DNA from 2 places in the Micrococcus sp. MS-ASIII-49 genome. Region 1 is predicted to be linked to the other one. Evidence: predicted binding sites of a transcription regulator. Region 1 holds the regulator's gene; the other holds the start of a gene.
The links. The regulator LexA, encoded in region 1, represses DNA repair genes until DNA is damaged. The targets are predictions, from matches to a motif close to TCGAACANNTGTTCGA.
Positions count from the first base shown of each region.

Region 2: a site for LexA is predicted at 1,885-1,900, ahead of SJ20_RS08940 (DUF6504 family protein). Genes of this name have one in related genera too.

Region 1 is NZ_JXSP01000010.1:18,783-22,187, forward strand. Features, by position in the region: gene SJ20_RS00635 (histidinol-phosphate transaminase) at 1-784, opposite strand, end outside; gene SJ20_RS00640 (LysM peptidoglycan-binding domain-containing protein) at 828-1,202, opposite strand; gene lexA (transcriptional repressor LexA) at 1,496-2,212, shown strand; gene SJ20_RS00650 (ATP-dependent DNA helicase) at 2,261-3,405, opposite strand, start outside.
Region 2 is NZ_JXSP01000124.1:9,944-13,348, reverse strand. Features, by position in the region: gene SJ20_RS08945 (DNA polymerase III subunit alpha) at 1-1,431, opposite strand, end outside; gene SJ20_RS08940 (DUF6504 family protein) at 1,428-1,754, opposite strand; gene SJ20_RS12355 (DUF6318 family protein) at 2,475-2,918, shown strand; gene SJ20_RS08935 (PKD domain-containing protein) at 3,134-3,405, shown strand, end outside.

The DNA of each region.
Region 1 (3,405 bases):
GGTACGGCAGGCGCACCAGGCGCAGGGCGTCGGCGACGGCGGGGTCCGCGGCCAGGTAGCCCAGGCGCGCGCCGGCCAGGGCGAACGCCTTGGACATGGTGCGCGTGACGATCAGCCGCTCGCGGCCGGGCAGGAGCGTGAGGGCGGAGCGGGTGCCGGCGAGGGCGAACTCCGCGTAGGCCTCGTCCACGACGACCATCGCGCCGGGCCCGCCGGCGGCCTCGTTCTGCGCCTGCGCGGCGTACACGGCCTCGATGGTCGCCAGGTCCAGGGCCGTGCCCGTCGGGTTGTTGGGGGAGGCCAGGAAGACGACGTGCGGACGGTGCTCCCGCACCATGGCCGCCGCGTGCTCGGCGCTGAGGGTGTGGTCCGCGGCGCGGCCGCCGTCCACGAACACGGTGTCCGTGCCGCCGGCCAGCAGCGGGTACATGGAGTACGAGGGCAGGAAGCTCAGCAGTGTCCGTCCGGGGCCGCCGAAGGCCTGGAGGATCTGCTGCAGGATCTCGTTGGAGCCGTTGCCGGCCCACACGTGGTCCGCCGTGAGGCCGTGGCCGAGGTAGCCGGCGAGCGCACGTCGCAGCCCCGTGAACTCGCGGTCCGGGTAGCGGTTCAGCCCCCCGGCGACGGCCGCGACCCGCTCGGCGATGGCGGTGGCGACCTCCTGCGGCACCGGATGCGTGTTCTCGTTGGTGTTGAGCATGTACGGCACGTCCAGCTGGGGGGCGCCGTAGGGGCTCAGGCCGCGGAGGTTCTCGCGCAGGGGCAGGGAGCTGAGGTCGGTCATGGCCGCCAGTCTAGGAACCGTGGAGGGCGAGGCCCGCCGTGCGTCACCGCATGGCCGGGACGAACAGCTCCTCGCCCGGCGCGGGGGCCCGGCCCTCGAGCCCGTTGAGCTCGTCGATCGTGGCGATCACCTCGTAGACGTCCGCCTCCGGCGCCACCGTGGCGGCGATGGTCCACAGGCTGTCCCCGGGCATGACCGTGACGGACTGGGTGGCCGGTCCCGCGGTGTCCGCGGACACCGCGGCGGGCGACAGCAGCACACCCAGGAAGAAGGCGGCCGCCAGCGTGGCGGCCACGGCCGCGGCGATCACGGGGATCCCCCGCAGCACGAGGCGGCCGCGGCGGGTCAGACGGATGGTGGCCGGACGCGGCCGCGCCGTCGCGGGCGAGCCGGCGAACTGGGCGGTGGTGAGCGTCATGGTGTCCTCCTCCGGGGCGGATGCCCTCCAGGCGATCGAACATCTGTTCGAATCCGTTCGAATCCCTTTCTAGCACAGGTGTTCGAGACACGCCACGACGAGATCGAACATATCTTTGAAGGAGAGGCGGCTCTCCTCTAGGCTCGAAGCGATGCACGGACGCCCCGGAACGCCCCCGGGGATCGCCAGGACACAGGCAACCAGCGGGGGCGGACACGGTAAGCGTCCGGACGGCAGCCGGACGCCGGAACACGAGTCCGGCCACCATCACCCCGGGAGAACGGACGGCAGCCATGAGCACCACCGACGATCAGCCGGCGGCGCGCGCGCCGCTCACCGACCGCCAGCGGCGGATCGTGCAGACCATCCGGGACGCGATCGCCGACCACGGCTACCCGCCCTCCATGCGCGAGATCGGCGACGCCGCGGGCCTGGCCTCGCTCTCCTCCGTCACGCACCAGCTGGGCCGTCTCGAGCGGCACGGCTACATCCGGCGCGACCCCGGACGCCCGCGTGCCCTCGAGGTGCTGCTCGACGTGGACGGCACCCCGCTGGGCGAGGCCGCCTCCCCCGCCGCTGCGCCGTCGTCGCAGGTCTCCACGATCCCCGCGTGGCACACCGGCACGGACGAGGCGGACAGCGTGCCGGTCCCCTGGGTCGGCCGCATCGCGGCGGGCGGCCCCGTCCTGGCCGAGCAGCATGTCGAGGACGTCATGGCGATCCCGCGACGCCTCACGGGCGAGGGCGAGCTGTTCATGCTGCGTGTCACGGGTGACTCGATGGTGGACGCCGCGATCTGCGACGGCGACTGGGTGGTGGTGCGCCGGCAGGAGACGGCGGAGAACGGCGACATCGTCGCGGCCCTGCTCGACGACGAGGCCACCGTGAAGACCTTCCGCCGCCGCGACGGGCACACCTGGCTCCTCCCCCAGAACACGGCCTACGAGCCCATCCTCGGCGATCACGCCACCGTGATGGGGCGGGTCGTCACGGTCCTGCGTTCGCTCTGACCCGCTCCCTCCGACCGGGCCGGGCTGACGGCCCGAGGCCGAGCGAGCTCAATCGCCCGAGGCGAGCCGTGCCAGCACCCCACGGACGACGTCGCCGTCCGTGGTGCGCCAGAAGTCCGGCAGGGCGCTCGTGATGTAGCCGCCGTACCGCTCGGTGGCCAGGCGGGGGTCCAGCACGGCCACCACGCCGCGGTCCGTCACGGAGCGCACGAGGCGCCCGGCGCCCTGGGCCATGCGCACGGCCGCGTGCGTGGCGGAGATCCGCATGAACCCGTTGCCGCCGTGCCGGGCGACGTCCCGGGTGCGGGCCTGGGAGAGCGGGTCGTCCGGCCGCGGGAACGGGATGCGGTCGATCACCACCAGCCGCAGCGAGTTCCCCGGCACGTCCACGCCCTGCCACAGGCTCATGGTGCCGAACAGGGACGTGTCCGGCTCCTCGGCGAACTGGCGCACGAGGGCGGAGAGGGTCGCGTCCCCCTGGCACAGGATCGTGGTCTTCGGCCCGAGCCGACGGCGCATCTCGGCGGCGGCGTCCTCGGCCGCCCGGCGCGAGGAGAACAGGCCGAGGGCCCCGCCCCGCGACGCCCTCAGGAGCGCCTCGAGCTCATCCAGGGACTCCGGCGAGGCCGTCCTGCCGGGCCGGGGCAGGTGCCGGGCCACGTAGAGCACCCCCTGACGCGGGTAGTCGAAGGGGCTGCCGACGTCGAGGGCCTCGAACTTCGGGGCGTCCGGACCGGCCAGGCCCACGTCGCCGGCCACCGAGTCGAACCGGCGCTCCCCCGAGCCCACGGTGAGCGTGGCGGAGGTGAGCACCGTCGTCGCCTTGCCGAACAGGCCCTCCCGCAGCTTGCCGGCCACCGAGAGCGGGGCCACGTAGAGCTGGGGCGGGTCGGTCTCGTCCCCCGGCTGCCAGCCCACGCCGGGCTCGAAGTGGCCGGGGCGGGTGGCCCACAGCACCTCGGGGAAGTCGGCCTCGGGCCTGGCGGCGAGCATGCGCTCCACCACCTCGAGGACCTCGAGGATCCGCGAGCGCGCCATCTGCCGTCCGCCGTCGGCGTCGGCCTCCTTGTCCTTGTCCTGGCCGAGGTCGGACAGGCACTGGCGCGCGGCCGTGAGGACGCCGGTGAGGGCCTGCTCCTGCACCTCGTCCGGGCCGGCGGCGATCAGGCCGGACGGGGTGTCCGTGAACGCGC
Region 2 (3,405 bases), on a different contig from region 1:
GCTCATGAGGGTGGTGCGCTCGGCGCCGAAGCGATCGACGACGGCGCGGTAGATCTCGTGGCGGCGGGCGGACTCCACGTCGATGTCGATGTCCGGGAGGGTGGAGCGGTCGGTGGAGAGGAAGCGCTCCATGATCAGGCCGTTGGCCATGGGGTCGACATGGGAGATGCGCAGGGCGTGGTTGACGAGGGAGGAGGCGCCGGAGCCGCGGGCGGCCACGCGGATGCCCATGCCCTCGATGAGGTCGACGACGGCGGCCACGGTGAGGAAGTAGGAGGAGAAGCCGAGTCGGGTGATGATGCCGAGCTCGTGCTCGGCGCGGTCCTGCAGGTCTCGGGCCGCCTGGCTGGTGCCGGGGAGGCCTCCCCCGGTGTGGAGGTGGGGGTAGCGGGCGAGGAGGCCGGTGCGGGTGCGCTCGCGCAGCACGTGCTCCGGGGGGCCGTCGATGCCGATGACGGCGGCCTCGGGGACGCGGGGCACGCCCCAGCCGAGGTCGGTCTCGGGGTCGAGTGCGCAGGCCTCGGCGAGGCGGCGGGTGGCCTCGAGCAGGGGGGCGGGGCGGTCGTCGGCGGCGAAGGCGACCTCGTGGGCGATGCGGTGCATGGCGGCGGTGGACTTGAGCCAGCCCTGTCCGTTGGGCTGCAGGTCGTGGAGGGCGTCGAGGGAGCTGAGGGCACGGACGGCGTCGAGGACGTCCGCGGTGGCGGCACCGTCCGGGGCCGCGTAGCGCACGGCGTTGGTCAGGACGGCGGGGATGCGGGCCTGGCGGGCGGCGCGGAGGGTCTTCACGGCGTGCCCGGTGTCGAGGCGGCGGCCGGGGGCGGAGAGGTGGGTGACGACGTCGGCGTGGGGGCTGCCTGCGGGCAGGGCCGCCTTCCAGCGGCGCAGGGCGGCGAGGCCGGCCGCGTACCGGCGGCGGGCCAGGTGGCGGCCGACGTCCGAGTCCGGGCCGAGGAGGACGAACAGCTCGGGGGTGGGCGGGTTGTCTCGGTTGGCGGCGGTGGGGACCCGGCCGGCCGCCGCGGCGGCGAGCTCGGCGACGCTGGCCCACGGGCTGCCGCCTGCCGCTCCCCCGGTGGTGCGGGCGTGGGCGGCGGAGACGAGCTCGCACAGGGAGCGGTAGCCGGAGCCATGACAGCCTCCTCGGGCGAGCACGACCACGCGGCCGGCGTTCTCGTCCTCGCTCCACCGGACGGCCAGGTCCACGCCCACGATCGGGGTGATGCCGTGGCGCAGGCAGGCGCCCACGTGCTTGGCCATGCCGTAGAGCCCGTCCCGGTCGGTGCAGGCCAGCAGGTCCATGTCCGCGGCCGCGGCGGCGGCCACGAGGTCCTCGGGCCAGCTGACCCCGTAGTGGGCGCTGAACGCGGAGGCGACGTGCAGGTGGGCGAAGGGTGCGGCGGTGCGTCCGGCCGCGGTGGCCCGGCTCATGCCGACCGCCTCAGGTCCTGGGCGTGCTCGTGGACGCGCACGAGCCGCCACCGGCCGGAGTCCAGGTGGTGGGCGACGTCGAGGGTCTGCAGGGGCGCGGCGCCGGCCCGGGCCAGGCGGACCTGCAGCCGCCACATCTCGTGGTCGACGAGACCGGCGCCGCGGCCCTTCTCCGCGCGGACCTCCTCCGCCCACCAGCGGCGCCGCTCGAACCAGCGCACGGGGCGCTCTGCGAGGACGTAGTCCCGCCCGTTCCAGCGCAGCCCCTGCGGGGTGCCGTCTGCCCCGCACTCCACCGCCACCGACTGTGTGAGGACTCCCATTCTGCTTCTCTCCCTGTGCACTGCTGACCGGACCGACGACGGGGTGCCGTCGGGCGATGGGAGCGCGGCCCGTCCGGCGGACCGGACGCGGGGAAGAAGTGGGAAGGTGGGGCCGCACCCCCGATCGTACTCGAATATGTGTTCGAATGCGATGGAGGCGAACGTAGGGCGGCCGCCGGACACGTTAAGGACGCATGGCCCCCGGGATGGGAGGGACCGAGTCCTGACCGCGGACCTCGACCCGACCCTGGGGCGCACATGCACGAGAAAATCGTCTCTTGGGCCGGAAGAAGTGCGCCGGCACGGTCCTGTGGACAATGCGAGCAGGACCACAATCCGCCTGCGTATACTCCGAACCAACCGGGCCTCGCATGCCACGGGCACCGCGCTGCGGGATCAGCGCGGGAGGCGCGGACACACGACGGACGTCCAGTTGGAGGGGAAATGTCTCTCACCGCACCCGGGCGCGCCCTGCGCCGCCACCGATTCGCCCAGGCCGGCACGCTCAGCGTGGCCTTGGCGCTCGCACTGACCGCCTGTGGCGGGCAGTCCGAGCCCGCCGAGTCGTCGACGACGTCACCCTCGTCCGCCAAGCCCGCCGTCGAGACGTCCGCGCCCGCGAGCACGAGCGAGACCGCGGGCGTCAGCTCATCCCCCACGGCCACGGAGAGCAGGTCCGGCGAATACGTGCCCGCATCTGCCGACGGTCCCGCTCAGAACGTGCCCAAGCCGGAGATGCCCGCCGCCATGAAGGAAGAGACCAAGGAGGGCGCCGAGGCGGCGATTCGCTATTTCTGGGAGGCGACTTATTTCCTGCAGCAGACGGGTGAGCCCCAACCTCTGCAAGAGGTATCAGGCAAGACTTGCAAATTTTGCGAGCAGTACAAGCAGTCAATGACAGGTCTATATGAGAACGACGGATGGATGTCTGGCGACGGCCCAAGCATCACCTCCATGGCGACCCAGCCATCTACAGACGGATATATAGCAACACTTCTCATCGATCTGAGCCCTGAGACTGCCCGTGACTCCAAGGGAAAAATTCTTCCCGGCGGAGAGGTTTCAGCCTCACCTGAAAGTCCGTGGATTGCAGAACTTTCCTACTCAAGTGACCTTGGACATTGGGTCGTAGACAGCATGACGCTCGAGTCTCCAGCCGGATGACCAGCATGAAACCTAGGCTTTTCCTGTGCGGTTTCGCTCTTACCTCCCTGCTCCTTACTGCACAGCCCGCCGCCTCCGAAGAACCCGTAGTCAAATGTGGCACCCAGGGAAATTCCTATGGAATAGGCGACAACGCCGTGAAGTCTGAAGTAAATTGCACCGATCCGTCGGAGATTTCTTCACCTGGAACAGACGGTGCAAACTCGTCGGCTCCCGTGGCATCCCACCTAGAGCACAAGACGGTCAGTGCGTGCATCCCAGGGCAGCTCGGCAACTCGGATTTCGAGAGCTGCCGAGAGCAGGAGGACAACTTCTGCCCCGAGGGTTCATGGATCCGGGCGCAGACCATAGACACCCGTCAACCTGATGCGAATCCCGTCTATGGCGCCCCCAAATGTTGGACGGCCAAGGCCTCCAGCAACGGCGCCCCGCCCGTCTCCATCGACGAGGTCCGCACGCTCCTCGTGCTGGAGCCTGAGATCCGGTC